One region of the Pantoea sp. B9002 genome, then DNA from elsewhere that is predicted to be linked to it. Evidence: predicted binding sites of a transcription regulator. Region 1 holds the regulator's gene; each other region holds the start of a gene.
What was found. The regulator Fur, encoded in region 1, represses iron uptake genes when iron is present. The targets are predictions, from matches to a motif close to ATAATAATGAGAACNACTATCAA.

Region 2: HX773_RS01725 (isochorismate synthase) is a predicted target of Fur. The motif match lies at 3,030-3,052, and genes of this name have one in related genera.
Region 3: efeU (iron uptake transporter permease EfeU) is a predicted target of Fur. The motif match lies at 1,438-1,460, and genes of this name have one in related genera.

What each region holds. Positions count from the first base shown of each region.
Region 1 covers NZ_JACAPA010000011.1:283,581-288,618, forward strand. Annotated here, with positions in the region: gene glnS (glutamine--tRNA ligase) at 1-1,081, shown strand, start outside; gene HX773_RS09995 (hypothetical protein) at 1,317-1,712, shown strand; gene fur (ferric iron uptake transcriptional regulator) at 1,773-2,222, opposite strand; gene fldA (flavodoxin FldA) at 2,577-3,107, opposite strand; gene ybfE (LexA regulated protein) at 3,245-3,520, opposite strand; gene ybfF (esterase) at 3,688-4,452, opposite strand; gene seqA (replication initiation negative regulator SeqA) at 4,701-5,038, shown strand, end outside.
Region 2 covers NZ_JACAPA010000002.1:219,695-224,732, forward strand. Annotated here, with positions in the region: gene HX773_RS01715 (isochorismatase) at 1-175, opposite strand, end outside; gene HX773_RS01720 ((2,3-dihydroxybenzoyl)adenylate synthase) at 194-1,810, opposite strand; gene HX773_RS01725 (isochorismate synthase) at 1,821-3,002, opposite strand; gene fepB (Fe2+-enterobactin ABC transporter substrate-binding protein) at 3,179-4,144, shown strand; gene entS (enterobactin transporter EntS) at 4,139-5,038, opposite strand, start outside.
Region 3 covers NZ_JACAPA010000004.1:74,232-79,269, forward strand. Annotated here, with positions in the region: gene putP (sodium/proline symporter PutP) at 1-1,297, shown strand, start outside; gene efeU (iron uptake transporter permease EfeU) at 1,519-2,352, shown strand; gene efeO (iron uptake system protein EfeO) at 2,407-3,525, shown strand; gene efeB (iron uptake transporter deferrochelatase/peroxidase subunit) at 3,528-4,805, shown strand.

The DNA.
Region 1 (5,038 bases):
TGCCGATCATCATCAGACTGGCAGCAAGTGGTGCATTTACCCGATGTACGACTTCACCCATTGCATTTCGGATGCGATTGAAGGCATTACGCACTCTCTCTGCACGCTGGAGTTCCAGGATAACCGTCGTTTGTACGATTGGGTGCTGGATAACATCACCATTCCGGTCCATCCGCGTCAGTATGAGTTCTCACGCCTGAATCTGGAATACGCGGTGATGTCGAAGCGTAAACTGACTCAGCTGGTAAGCGAGAAAGTTGTAGAAGGCTGGGACGATCCGCGCATGCTGACCGTTTCGGGTCTGCGTCGCCGTGGTTACAGCGCCGCTTCTATCCGTGAATTCTGCCGCCGCATTGGCGTGACTAAGCAGGACAATATCGTAGAGATGGCTTCACTGGAGTCGTGTATTCGTGACGATCTCAATGAAAACGCGCCACGTGCGATGGCGGTGATGGAACCGTTGAAGGTGGTGATTGAAAACCTGCCTGCCGGTTATGAAGAGATCATCACCATGCCAAATCATCCGAACAATCCGGAGATGGGCACGCGTGAAGTGCCATTCAGCCGTGAAGTGTGGATCGATCGCGCAGATTTCCGTGAAGAAGCCAATAAGCAATACAAGCGTCTGGTGCTGGGTAAAGAAGTCCGTCTGCGTAACGCCTATGTGATCCGTGCCGAGCGCGTGGCAAAGGATGATGAAGGTAATATTACCTGCATTTACTGTACCTGCGACGTCGATACGCTGAGCAAAGATCCAGCTGATGGACGTAAAGTGAAGGGCGTGATCCACTGGGTTTCCGCTATTCACGCACTGCCGGCGGAATTTCGTCTCTACGATCGTCTGTTTAGCGTGCCAAATCCGGGCGCGGCTGAGGATTTCCTCACCACCATCAACCCGAACTCACTGGAAATCAAACAGGGCTTCGTTGAGCCAGGTTTGCGTGCAGCGGATCCGATGGCGCCGTACCAGTTCGAACGCGAAGGCTATTTCTGTGCTGATAGCGTCTATTCACAGCCAGCCAAACTGGTGTTTAACCGCACCGTGGGTTTGCGTGATACCTGGGCAAAAATCGGCGATTAATAGTTTTAGTCGCTAGCACGATAAGATCATGAAAGGGCGAGCAATCGCCCTTTTTTATTATCTCTATTTGGCAAGATACGACCTTTTATGCTGCCCGCCTCAATCCGCCTTTAATTCCCTATTTGCGACTATTCTGACTTTAGAAAAATTAACCCATTTGCCAGTGTGAAAAACTTTTTTTCAGGTAGGCTATGCGCTCTCAGACGTTGCTCCGCGGCTTATCTAAGGAAAAAAAATGACAAGTCTCGCCCAGGAAGCCAGGCATAGCGTGGTGGTTTTACATCAGCTTATCGAACGTATTTTCAATCAGGCAGAAGGCAGCGATGACAGTATTGATCTGTTTTTGTCGCACTTTCATCCCGAGTTCAAAATGGTCACGCCGCAAGGCAAACGATTGGATCTCAATGAAATGGAAGTGCTGTTTCGCCAGTTGCAGGGGCAGCGCGAAGGGATGCGCATTGCTACCAGTGAGCACGCCATCATCTCGCAGCAAAGCGAGGAAGTGACGATTCAGTATCGTGAATTACAGATGATGAACGGCATCAATCAGAGCCGTATTTCACTGGCGGTACTGGATTGCAGCACCGCCATTCCGCGTTGGCGCTACTTACAAGAAACGCTCGTTGCCTGATTTCAGGCATAAAAAAACCGGCTCAAGCGCCGGTTTTTTTATACTGCATAGCACACTTAATTACTTATCGTGGAGCGTATCGTCTTCGCGGCAGTCTCCCAGAGCACAGTGACCATACAGGTACAGGCTGTGGTTGCTGAGTTTGATACCGTGGCGAGTGGCAATTTCACGCTGACGCGTTTCGATTGATTCATCGCTGAATTCGATAACTTTGCCACAATCCAGGCAGATCAAGTGATCGTGGTGATGCTGCTGAGTCAGTTCGAAGACAGATTTACCGCCTTCAAAGTTGTGACGGGTTACAATGCCCGCGTCGTCAAACTGGTTAAGAACGCGATACACCGTTGCCAGACCAATCTCTTCGCCCATATCAATCAGGCGCTTATACAAATCTTCCGCACTGACGTGATGGGACTCGGGGCCGGGTCCCTGAAGCACTTCCAGAATTTTCAGTCTGGGTAGCGTGACTTTCAGGCCAGCCTTCTTCAATGCGGAGTTGTTGTCAGTCATGCGGATATTGTCCTGTTACTTTGCTAGTCACTTGCGGCGCAGGGGCCTTGAATGTTTAGGTCAACGCGCATTCTCATTTGCGTCTCATTATAGAACTCAAGCAGTGAAATGAAAACCAAGGCAACGTCCTTAATCACCAAAGGTTGTAAGGATATCGTCACTAACGTCTTCAAGACGCTTGGGTTTTGGATTCCATTTCACTCAGCCTCATTCTACTGCCAGAGGAATAAGCGGATGACCATTGCGGGTATTCTACAGATTTGCGGGGAAAAGTTAAAAAACCGTAGCTATTATTTTTATAGGAAATTCCGTTGCCCGATGTGAGGCAGTGTGCACATCGGGCAGAGCAGGGAATTAAGCTTCAATAATCTCTTTCAGCTGCAGCTCGTCGAAGATCTGCTTCACCCACTTCTCAACGCGTTCGTTGGTCAATTCTGGCTGACGATCTTCGTCAATGGCCAGACCAAGGAAGTTTTTGTCATCGGCCAGGCCTTTAGAGGCTTCGAAGTGATAGCCTTCGGTTGGCCAGTGACCAACGATCACCGCACCGTTCGGTTCGATGATGTCACGGATGGTGCCCATCGCGTCACAGAAGTACTCGGCGTAATCTTCCTGATCGCCACAACCAAACAGCGCTACCAGCTTGCCATTGAAATCAATCTCTTCCAGCGTCGGGAAGAAATCATCCCAGTCACACTGCGCTTCGCCGTAATACCAGGTTGGAATGCCCAGCAGCAGGATGTCGAACGCATCGAGATCTTCTTTGGTGCTCTTAGCAATGTCATGCACTTCGGCGACATCTTTACCCAGTTGTTTCTGGATCATCTTTGCAATGTTTTCAGTGTTGCCGGTATCGCTGCCGAAGAAAATGCCTACGATTGCCATGGGTTAGGTAACCTCTTGAATCCTGATTGTGAAAGTAAGTCAGTTGACTGCACAGTTATGCGAATAATAGCAGACCGGTAAAAAGTGCGGAACTTGTAAAGCCGTGACTTTGTGTTCCAGCGTGCGGTCTTCGCGCGTTACGACAGTTTGAGCTGTGCCAGCAGCATTTGTTCAATCAATTCGCTGCGACTGATGTTCTGCTGATCGGCCAGCGTGCTGAGCGCGTCAACCGCCTCGCTCGACATCTTCAGCTCAACACGACGCAGCCCACGCACTTTATCGCGCTTGAGCTGATTACGTTTGTTGATGCGTAACTGTTCATCACGCGTCAGCGGGCTGGTTTTCGGGCGACCAGGACGCCGCTCGTCTGCGAAGAGATCAAGCGTAGTGCGGTCTGTCTGTTCTTTTGCCATGGTTTGTAAAACTGAGTGGGCGCGAACGGCGGAAAGGCGCTGCGCGATTAAAACATTATCGGCCCGACCACGGCGAAAAAATATCCGTGGCAAATTTTTAGCGCGACATCATACTCCAGCGCCTTCCCTGACGCCAACCCTAAAGCGCAAGCGGCAAGCTTTTGCTTTTACAGGTTAAAAAAACGCCGAACGGCGCGTAGCACCGCATCGGGTTTCTCGGCGTGCACCCAATGTCCAGCGCCGCTGATCACATGTGCATGCGCCTGTGGGAACTGACGCAGCAGCGCATCGCGATGCTGATTATCCAGATAAGGCGAATCGCCGCCGCGGATAAACAGTGCCGGATGCGGCCACGCAGGAATCTCTTCCCAGCCGGAAATGGTGCTGTAATTATCCCACAGCACCGGCACATTAAAGCGCCATTCGCCCTCTGCGAAAGACTTGAGGATGAACTGGATCACGCCTTCTTGATCAATATGCTGACGCATCACTTCAGCGGCTTCGCTGCGGCGCGTGACGCCCGCGGCGCTCACGGCGCGAATAGCGGCAAAAATTTCGTCATGGCGGCGCGTTTGGTAATCAACGGGCGCGATATCGATCATCACCATTTTTTCGATACGTTCCGGCGCGATGGCACTGAGCGCCATGGCGATTTTGCCGCCCATTGAGTGGCCAATCACACCCGCGCGATCGATATGGTGCGCATCCAGCGTTTCGACGATGTCCTGCGCCATTACGTGATAATTCATCTCATCGCTACGCGCCGACAAGCCGTGGTTACGCACATCCACCTGCAGCGTCGGACGTGCATCACGCACCCCACGCGCCAGCACGGCAAGGTTATCAAGGCTGCCAAAAAGACCATGGATTAACAGAATCGGTGTGGCATCGGGGGCAGATTGTTCAGTTTGCAGACGGGCGTTCAAAATCATGGCTAAAGTTCTTACGGTTGTGACCTTGGCTTAGGTTATCATGGATTCACCTGTCCAGCAGTCAGGCCGATGGGCATTAGGGCATATTCCGACTTTTGCCCCGAAACGTTGCCAACGCTATCGGCTGCCACGGATTTAACTTTATAATCCTTATGTTAGAACCCGCTCACGTTTTGCACGACTGGATTTTGCTAAGGCCGTTGCAATAATGCGTGGTTCTGTCATTTGCCAGAATCGTACGGAAAAAGATGAAAACGATTGAAGTTGACGAAGAACTCTACCGTTATATTGCCAGCCACACGCAGCACATTGGTGAAAGCGCCTCAGATATTTTGCGCCGCATGTTGAAGTTCACCGCCGGACAGAGCGCACCTGCTGCGCCCGCCGCTGGTGCATCAGTGAAAGAAGCGCAACCTGCCAGCCGTGAAGCGCGTCCTCAGGATCGCGTCCGTGCGGTACGTGAGCTGCTGCTTTCCGATGAATATGCCGAGCAGAATAAGGCGGTTAACCGCTTCATGTTGGTACTGTCAACGCTCTATCGTCTTGATCCGGCTGCGTTTGCTGAAGCTACTGCCTCGCTGCAGGG
Region 2 (5,038 bases), on a different contig from region 1:
TTTCCACCACCTGATTAACCAGCGGACTGTTTTCGCCCCAGAAATTGAGGAAGTAAGCCTGCATATCGTGAATCAGCAGCGCGGCACGCTGAGGTTCCACCGCCCACTTTACTTTGTTGGTTGGCAGTTCAGTCGCTGCGGGCAGCGCGTAAGAGTTCAGTTTTGGAATAGCCATTACAATCTCCGGAACAGGTCAGGCGTGCGCTTGTTGGTCGGCAAGCTGTTGGCGTAAACGTTTTTTATCCACCTTGCCGACAGGCGTCAGCGGCAGGGCATCTACGCAGGTAATACGGTCAGGTAATTTGAACTCGGCCACGCCCAGTTCACGCAGGTGACGACGCAGCGCCACCGCTTTGATCGGTTGGCTGGCAACGATAAAGGCGCAGCTCTTTTCACCCATCAGTTCGTCATTCATCGATACCAGCGCAGCGTGGATCACATCCGGATGGCGCTGCAGCAGGTTTTCGATCTCTTCCGCGGCGATCTTCTCGCCACCGCGATTGATCTGATCCTTTTCGCGCCCTTGCACGGTGATGTAGCCCTGCGCGTCGATCTCAATCAGATCGCCTGAACAGTAAAAACCGTTGGCATCGAAGCTGGCGGCGTTATGTTCCGGGCTCTTGTAGTAGCCACGGAAGGTGTATGGGCCGCGCGTCATCAGGCGGCCGATGGTGCCAGTTGGCAGCGCGTTGCCGTGTTCATCGGCAACCCACACTTCGTCGTCTTCAGAGATCGGGCGGCCTTGCGTGGTGAGAATGATGTTCTCATCGTCGCCAAAGCGCGTGTAGTTCACCAGACCTTCGGCCATGCCGAACACCTGCTGCAGCTGACAGCCAATTTCACGCTGAATACGTGCCGCCAGGGTTTCGCCCAGCTTGGCGCCGCCCACCTGAATGCGCTGCAGCGAAGCCAGCTGTTTATTGCTGCCCCATTCCTGAATCGCCTGTAGCCACAAACTCACCGCCGGCGGCACCAAACCGGTATCGGTGACCTGATGCTTCTCAATCAGCGGGAAACAGAGCGTGGCGCTGGGATCGGCAGCCAAAATCACCTGACCACCGGCATAAAACACGCCGAGCGAACCTGGTGAGCTCATGGCAAAGTTATGCGGCGCGGGCAGGGCGATGAGATAGCGCGTATCGGCGGTCACTGCGCAGATCTCATCACTGGCGCGAATGCTGTAGTAATAGTCGTTGTGGGTGCGCGGAATCAGCTTCGGCGTGCCGGTGCTGCCGCCGGAGAGCTGGAAAAACGCCACTTCATCGGCGGCGGTTGGCGTGGCGACGAAATCACCCGCGGCTTCCGCCATCAGCGCTTCCAGCGTGTTTTCCGGCTGGTTGTCATTACGCAGAATTACCTGCTGCAGCGAAGGCTGCGCGGCGCACAGTGCGTTGATAAAGCTATCGTCAGCAAACAGCGCGTGAGTGCGATCAGCAATCAGCAGCTTAGGTTCGATCTGCGCCGCATAGGCGTTCAGTTCGGTGCGCTGATGGCTAAACAGCGCGAATACCGACGCCACGCCGAGCTTAAACAGCGCAAATACCGTGACATAAAAATCGGCCACGTTGCCAAGCTGCACCAGCGCAGTATCGCCGTTTTGCAGGCCACGACGCTGCAGCGCGGCGGCCAGGTTGCTGCTCAGCACATCCATTTCGCGATAGCTGATCTGACGATCGCCATCAATCACCGCAATGGCATCGTTATGCTGCTGACGCGCCAAAATATCGGTCATCGGCACATCCAGCCAGTAGCCTTTTTCGCGGTAGCGCGCAGCCAGATCGTCCGGCCAGCGAGTATAGGGAATGCTCATGCTCTTTCCTTTATTGCAGTCCAAAGGCGCGCAGCATGGTATCCAGCTTCACGCCGGTTTCACGCCACTCTGATTCAGGTTGGGAGTCGGCAACGATGCCCGCGCCGGCAAACAGGCGCACACGCGTGCCGTGCACGGTGCCACAGCGGATGGTGACCACCCATTCGCCATTGCCTTCGCTGTCGCACCAGCCGACGATGCCGCCAAACAGTTGGCGATCAAAAGGTTCCAGCTGCTGAATGAGCTGCTGTGCGCGCTGATGCGGGAAGCCGCTCAATGCTGGCGTGGGATGCAACAGGCAAGCCAGCGACAGCGCATTTTCGCGCTCATCCTGCACTTCACCGTCAATTTGCGTGGCGAGATGCCACAGCGTGGCGGTGGTGATCAGCGATGGGATAGTTGGCACCGACAGCAAACGGCTGCGCGCTTGCAGCGTGTCACGCATCGCATCCGTTACCAGTTTGTGTTCATGACGATCTTTGTCTGATCCCATCAGCGATTCACCGGCCAGGCGATCCAGCTGCGCATCGTGATGATCGCGGCGCGCCGATCCGGCCAGCGGACAAGAGCTAAAATCGCGCCCCTGTTTGCGCAGCATCAGCTCCGGACTGGCGCCAATCAGCGCACCGCCTTGCGGCAGCGGCAGATGGAAATGGTAGCTGTTGGGGTTCTGCGCAATCACGCGCTGCATCAGCGCTGCGGTATCAACCGGCTGTTCGGTAACGATATCCATCAGACGCGACAGCACCACTTTATCCAGATCGCCGCGCTGCGTGGCCGCCACCGCATCTGCCACCATCGTGGTAAACACATCGTGATCCGGCACTGCGGTGCGACGCCGCACCTGCGGCAGATCGCTGACATTTTCCGGCAGCGCGTTTTGCAGGTCAGCGCGATTAAACGTTTGATAGGATTCAGGAATAAACAGCGCAGCGGGCTGGCTGACGTCAAACGGGATCGCCCCGACCAGAATCGGATTGTCGATGCCCTGTTTTTTCGCCGCGGCAAAATGCTGACGCAGCTGTTGTTGGAAATCACCGTCCAGCGACGCGGCGTCATCTACCGGCGCGGTAATGGTGGTATAGCATCCTTGCGTTGCCAAACTACGCCACGGCGAGGTAAAGAGGAAACCACGGCTTAGCGCGGAATAATCCTTCAGCCAGGCATTTTCAAACGTGGAAGATTCCACCATAATTTTCACCTATAAATGATAAGATTATTAAGAATGATTATCATTTTTATTATGGGCCTGTAACCTACGTCGATTGGGCAAAAGTGTCAATCCATTCGCGGGATTTCAGCTGCGTTTAGACGTAATCAGGCGCTGACGCTAAGCAGGGCAATATGCTAAAAAGTGGACCAAAACTTATGAATAAATGCGGTTTTTGGGGCATTGCAGCCCTTATATGTGTTTTCCAGATTTTCACCAGCGTCGCCCATGCCGAACAAGGTTGGCCGCGCACCGTTCAGGGTGCCAACGGATCGATCACGCTCAATCACGCGCCGCAGCGCATTGTCTCGACCAGCGTCACGCTGACCGGATCGCTGCTGGCCATTGATGCACCCGTCATTGCTTCCGGCGCGACAGCGCCGAACAGTCGTCTGGCCGACGATCAGGGTTTTTTCCGCCAGTGGAGCGATGTTGCTAAAAAGCAGCATCTTCAACGTCTGTACATCGGTGAACCGAATGCCGAAGCGGTTGCCGCCCAAGCGCCGGATCTGATCATCGTTAGCGCCACCGGCAACGATTCTGCCATCAAGCTTGCCGAACAGTTTTCGGCTATCGCACCAACGCTGGTGGTCAATTACGACGACAAAAGCTGGCAGGATGTCGTCACGCAGTTAGGCCAGGCGACCGGGCATGAAGCGCAGGCGGCGCAGCGCATTAAAGCTTTCGACGATCGTGAAGCGGCGCTGAAAAAAGCCATCACGCTGCCACCGCAGCCGGTCTCCGCAATGGTGTGGAACGGCGGCGGACGCGCGGTCAATGTGTGGACCGCAGCTTCGGCGCAGGGCAAGCTGCTGGAACAACTTGGCTTTACCCTGGCGACGCCACCGGCGACGGTTGAGCAGGGACACAGCATGGGACAGCGCAAAGACATCATTCAGCTGTCGGGCGAAAACGTTGCCAGCGGCCTGACCGGTAAAACCTTCCTGCTGTTCGCCGCTGACGATAAAACCACGCAATCGGTGCTGAGCAATCCGTTCCTCGCGCAAAACGCGGCGGTGCAAAACAAGCAGGTTTACGAGCTGGGCGTTGATTCATTCCGCCTCGATTACTACAGCGCCAGCAATCTGCTGGCGCGTCTGGAAAAGCTGTTCGTTAAATCATGATGCCTGTTCCGCCAGCTCTGGTGCTGGCGGATGGTAACGACGTAAACGGCCCATCACCAACCACATCACGATGCCGAGCAGCGCCGCCGCAAAGCCAAATACCGCGGCGGCCTGTGGTGGCAGCAACCATGAACCCATCGCGCCAATTACCGCTGCACCAATCGCATCGCCGGTCACGTTCTGTGCGGTCCACAAGCCGTTGATGCGGCCCAACAGATGATCTGGCGTTAATGCCTGAATCATCGCGTACTGTACCAGGCTGTTGATGGCGCTGAAGTAACCGAAAGCGACTAAACAGGCTAACGCCAGCGGCAGATTCGGCATCAGGCTAAACAATCCCAGCGCGACAAACGCCGCAATCGCACTGCCGAGCACCAGCTGTCCGGGATGCGCGGCGTGTTTCAGTTTACCGCTGGTGAACGCGCCGATCGCTGCGCCGAGCGGCACGGCGGCATACATCAGGCCAAGCTGGTCAGCGCTCACTGACCAATGCGGCGCGAGTGACGGATAAAGCACGCGCACCGCGCTGGCCAGCGTGACCAATGCGCCAATCAGCGCCACCATGCCGACAATCGGACTGGCGAAAAGAAACTGCACGCCAGCGGCGAGGGATTTCAGCGGATGTTCACGCGGCTGCGGCGGAGGCGGCAAGGTCGGCAGTTTCAGCAGCGTTAACACGGTAAGTAAGGTGCCAAAGGCAGCGAGTGCGTAGTTCCACGTCACGCCGCCGTGGGCAATCACCAAACCGGCAATCGCGGGCGATAAAATCGAGCCGAAGCGCACCGTCAACATGGTGATAGCGCCCGCCTGCATAATGTTTTCCCTGCCGACCAGCGCGGGCGTCGCCGCCAGCAGCGCGGTAACGCCAATCGCGCCGAAAAAGCCATCCCAGAA
Region 3 (5,038 bases), on a different contig from region 1:
CCTGCCGGGCGCCATTTTCCTGTCTGGCATTTCCGAAAGCTGGATCGCCATCGGCCTGATTATTGGTGCATGGCTGAACTGGCGCATCGTCGCCGGTCGTCTGCGCGTGCAGACCGAGCATCACGATAATGCGTTAACCCTGCCGGACTTCTTCTCCAGCCGCTTCGAAGATAACAGCAAACTGCTGCGCGTTATCTCGGCGGTGGTGATTCTGATCTTCTTCACTATCTATTGTGCGTCTGGCGTGGTTGCCGGTGCGCGTCTGTTCGAAAGCACCTTCGGCATGGATTACCAAACCGCATTGTGGGCCGGTGCGGCCGCCACCATCCTCTATACGCTGGTGGGCGGTTTCCTCGCGGTAAGCTGGACCGATACCGTGCAGGCCAGCCTGATGATTTTTGCGCTGATTCTCACGCCGATTATCGTGATTGTTGCCGTCGGCGGACTCGATGATTCACTGGCGGTGATCAGGGCGAAGAGCCTCGAAAACCTCGACATGCTGAAAGGGCTGAACTTTGTTGCGGTGATTTCGCTGCTCGGTTGGGGGCTTGGCTACTTCGGTCAGCCGCATATTCTGGCGCGCTTTATGGCGGCAGATTCGCATCACACCATCCGCAGCGCGCGTCGTATCGGTATGACCTGGATGATCCTGTGCCTCGGTGGTGCGGTTGCGGTGGGCTTCTTTGGTATCGCCTACTTCGAGAACCATCCTGACCAGGCGGCGGGCGTAAGCCAGAACGGCGAGCGTATCTTTATCGAACTGGCGCGTATTCTGTTCAATCCGTGGATTGCCGGTATCTTGCTCTCGGCGATTCTGGCGGCGGTGATGTCGACCTTAAGCTGCCAGCTGCTGGTGTGCTCCAGCGCCTTGACCGAGGATCTCTACAAAGGCTTCCTGCGTAAAAATGCCAGCCAGAAAGAGCTGGTGTGGGTAGGGCGCTTGATGGTGCTGGTGATTGCCTTGATCGCTATCGCGCTGGCCGCCAATCCGGAAAACCGCGTGTTAGGTCTGGTGAGCTATGCGTGGGCAGGCTTTGGTGCCGCCTTTGGTCCGGTAGTGCTGTTCGGCGTATGCTGGAAGCGTATGACACGCAACGGTGCGCTGGCCGGTATGGTGATTGGCGCGCTGACCGTGTTGCTGTGGAAAGATTACGGCTACGCAGAATTGTATGAAATCATTCCAGGCTTCGCGTTCGCCAGTATCGCGATTGTGGTGTTCAGCCTGCTGGGTCGCGGCCCATCAGAAGCGGCGCAGCAGCGCTTTGCCGCCGCCGAAGCCCAATACCAAAGCAAGTAATCCCGTAGGGTCGCCATTTATGGCGACCTCATTCCCACTTCGCTAAACACCCAGGTGCGCATCAATGCGCACCCCACAAAACCCGCTCCCCCATCCGCAAAAACAAAATTAATTTCCTGCAGTGACTTGTATTTCTCCCTTCAGTAATGATAATCACTATCGTTCGCACTTTACGTTTTTTTACCTAAGGTTTACCCTTCTTAAAATTCAAGAGGTTGGTGATGTTCGTTCCCTTTCTCATCATGCTGCGCGAAGGTCTGGAAGCAGCGCTCATCGTCAGCCTGATTGCTAGCTATCTCAAACGCACCCAGCGCACCCAATGGTTTCCCGCCATGTGGGCCGGCGTATTTATCGCTGCCGCGCTCTGTCTGGCCTTAGGCATCTTCATCAATGAAACCACCGGCGAGTTCCCGCAGAAACAGCAGGAGCTGTTCGAAGGCATTGTCGCGGTGATTGCCGTGGTGATCCTGACGTCGATGGTGTTCTGGATGCGCAAAGTCTCACGCAATATCAAAGCCACGCTGGAAAAATCGGTTGATCAGGCGTTGCAGAAGCAGGGCAGCAGCGGCTTCCCGCTGGTGCTGATGGTGTTTCTGGCGGTAGCGCGTGAAGGGCTGGAATCGGTGTTCTTCCTGCTGGCCGCCTTCACTCAGGATGTGGGATATGCGCCGCCGCTCGGCGCGGTGCTCGGCCTCGCAACTGCCGTGGCGCTGGGCTTTTTGCTCTATTACGGCGGCATTCGCCTGAATCTGGCGCACTTTTTCCGCTGGACCAGCTTGTTCATTCTGTTTGTTGCGGCTGGACTCTCCGCCGGTGCCATTCGCGCCTTCCATGAAGCCGGATTGTGGAATCACTTCCAGGATGTGGCGTTTGATATGAGTAACACGCTCTCAACGCACTCGGTGTTCGGCACGCTTTTGGAAGGGATTTTGGGTTATCAGGAAACGCCAAGTGTCAGCGAAGTGGCGGTGTGGCTTGCCTATCTCATCCCGGCGCTGCTGCTGTTTTTCTTCCCGGCCCGGCCTTCAGTCAACGCGGCACGTACCACACGCTGAAATTTAATCAGGCGCGATTGCGCGCCTGTTCTTCCATGTAACAGGGATATCACTATGACGATTCGCTTCCGCCGCAAGGCGCTGTTGGTTGCTATGCTGGCGCTTTCCGGTGCCGCTTCTGCTGCTGCCGTCCCGCAAGTCACGGTCACCGTGACGGACAAACAATGTGAGCCGATGTCGCTCAACGTGCAGGCCGGTAAAACCCAGTTCATCATCAAAAACAACAGCCAGAAAGCGCTGGAGTGGGAGATTCTGAAAGGGGTGATGGTGGTGGAAGAGCGTGAGAACATCGCGCCGGGCTTCAGCCAGAAACTCACCGCCAATCTGGAAGCGGGCGAATATGACATGACCTGCGGCCTGCTCAGCAACCCGAAAGGCAAGCTGGTGGTGAGCGGTGATGCGAAGAAAGCAGCAAACGGTAAGCCGGATGTGCTGGAGCTGGTTGGCCCGATCGCCGACTACAAAGTCTACGTGATGAATGAAGTGAAAGAGCTGGTAGCAGGCACCAAAGCGTTTACCGATGCGGTGAAAGCCGGCGACATCGAGAAAGCCAAAGCGCTGTTCGCACCCACGCGCGTGCATTACGAGCGTATCGAACCGATTGCTGAGCTGTTCTCCGATCTCGATGGCAGTATTGATGCGCGTGAAGATGACTTCGAAAAGAAAAACGAAGATCCGAAATTCACCGGTTTCCACCGCCTGGAAAAAATCCTGTTCGCCGATAACACCACCAAAGGTGCGGAAGAGTTTGCCACTAAGCTGAATCAGGACGTGCTGGATCTGCAAACCCGCATCAGCGAACTGGCGTTCCCACCGGCGAAAGTGGTCGGCGGCGCGGCCGGTCTGATCGAGGAAGTGGCCTCCAGCAAGATCTCTGGTGAAGAGGATCGTTACAGCCGTACCGACCTCTCTGACTTCCAGGCCAACATCGATGGCGCGCAGAAAATCGTTGATCTGCTGCGTCCGCTGCTGCAGAAAAACAATCCGCAGCTGCTGGCGAAAGTGGATGCTAATTTTAAGAAAGTGGACGGCATTCTCAGCAAATATCGCACCAAAGACGGCTTTGAATCGTACGAAAAACTGACCACCGCTGACCGTAACGCGCTGAAAGGCCCGATTACCACGCTGGCGGAAGATCTCTCCCTGCTGCGTGGAACCTTGGGTCTCGACTGATCATGAGTGATAAAAATGACGCGGCGCAGCCGTCGCGTCGTCGATTATTGCAGGGATTAGGCATGTTGGGCGGCGCGGCCGCCCTCGGCGGCGGTTGTCCGTTCCACACGGCAGCCGCCGATAGCTTCTCTCCCGGCACGGTTGCACCCAACTCGCGTCAGCAGGCGCAACCTTTTTACGGTGCCCATCAGGCCGGTATTGTCACGCCGCAGCAGGCCTCAATGATGCTGGTGGCGTTTGATGTGCTGGCGAGCGACAAAGCTGACCTTGAACGTCTGTTCCGCTTGCTAACCGATCGCTTCGCGTTTCTCACGCAAGGTGGACCGGCGCCGGCGGTTACTAATCCGCAGCTGCCGCCGATGGATTCGGGGATTCTCGGTGCCGATATCGCACCCGATAATCTCACCATGACGTTATCGGTGGGCACCTCGCTGTTTGATGAGCGCTTCGGCTTGAGCAAACACAAGCCTGCACAGCTGCAAACCATGACGCGTTTTCCCAACGATTCGCTGGATGCGGAACAGTGCCACGGCGACCTGCTGCTCCAGATTTGCGCTAACACTCAGGATACGGTGATTCACGCGCTGCGAGACATCATCAAACGCACGCCGGATCTGCTGGCGGTGCGCTGGCGTCGTGACGGCTTTATTGCCGACCACGCGGCGCGCAGCAACGGCAAAGAAACACCGATCAACCTGCTGGGCTTCAAAGATGGCACCGCCAATCCTGATACCCATAATCCAGCGTTGATGAACCAGCTGTTGTGGGTCACCGACGAGCAGCAGGAACCGACATGGACGCGCGGCGGCAGCTATCAGGCGGTGCGCATCATCCGTTTTCATGTTGAGATGTGGGACCGCACGCCGCTCGGCGAGCAGCAAACCATCTTCGGTCGTGAGAAGTTATCCGGCGCGCCGCTCGGCATGAAAAACGAGCATGACGTACCGGATTACAGCAAAGATCTCGATGGGGATTTGATCGCGCTGGATGCGCATATTCGTCTCGCTAATCCGCGCACGCCGCAAACCGACAGCAGTTTGATGCTGCGTCGCGGTTACAGCTATTCCAGCGGTATTACCGGATCGGGCCAGCTGGATATGGGTTTATTGTTTGTTTGCTACCAGCATGATTTAACCAAAGGCTTTATTACCGTGCAGCAGCGTCTCAATGGCGAAGCGCTGGAAGAATATATTCGCCCGATTGGCGGTGGATACTTTTTCGCGCTGCCGGGCGTGGCGGATAAAAATCATTATCTCGGGCAACCTTTATTGCAGGCCTGATTAATAAATGTGCAGCGCCTGCGATGGCTACCGCTTCGCAGGCGCGTTTGTTAAGTATTCCTTAAACTTTCCGCTGGATGCAGCCGTTTCCGAATGTTCCTAAAAACTTCGCTTAACCGCCAATAAATCATCTATCTGATAAATCTACTAAATTTAATTTAAGGTGAAGGCGCTCAGGCTTCGCTTATCATTTTTTCTTTAACGTGACGTAAAATTACTGTTGCAAACCACCG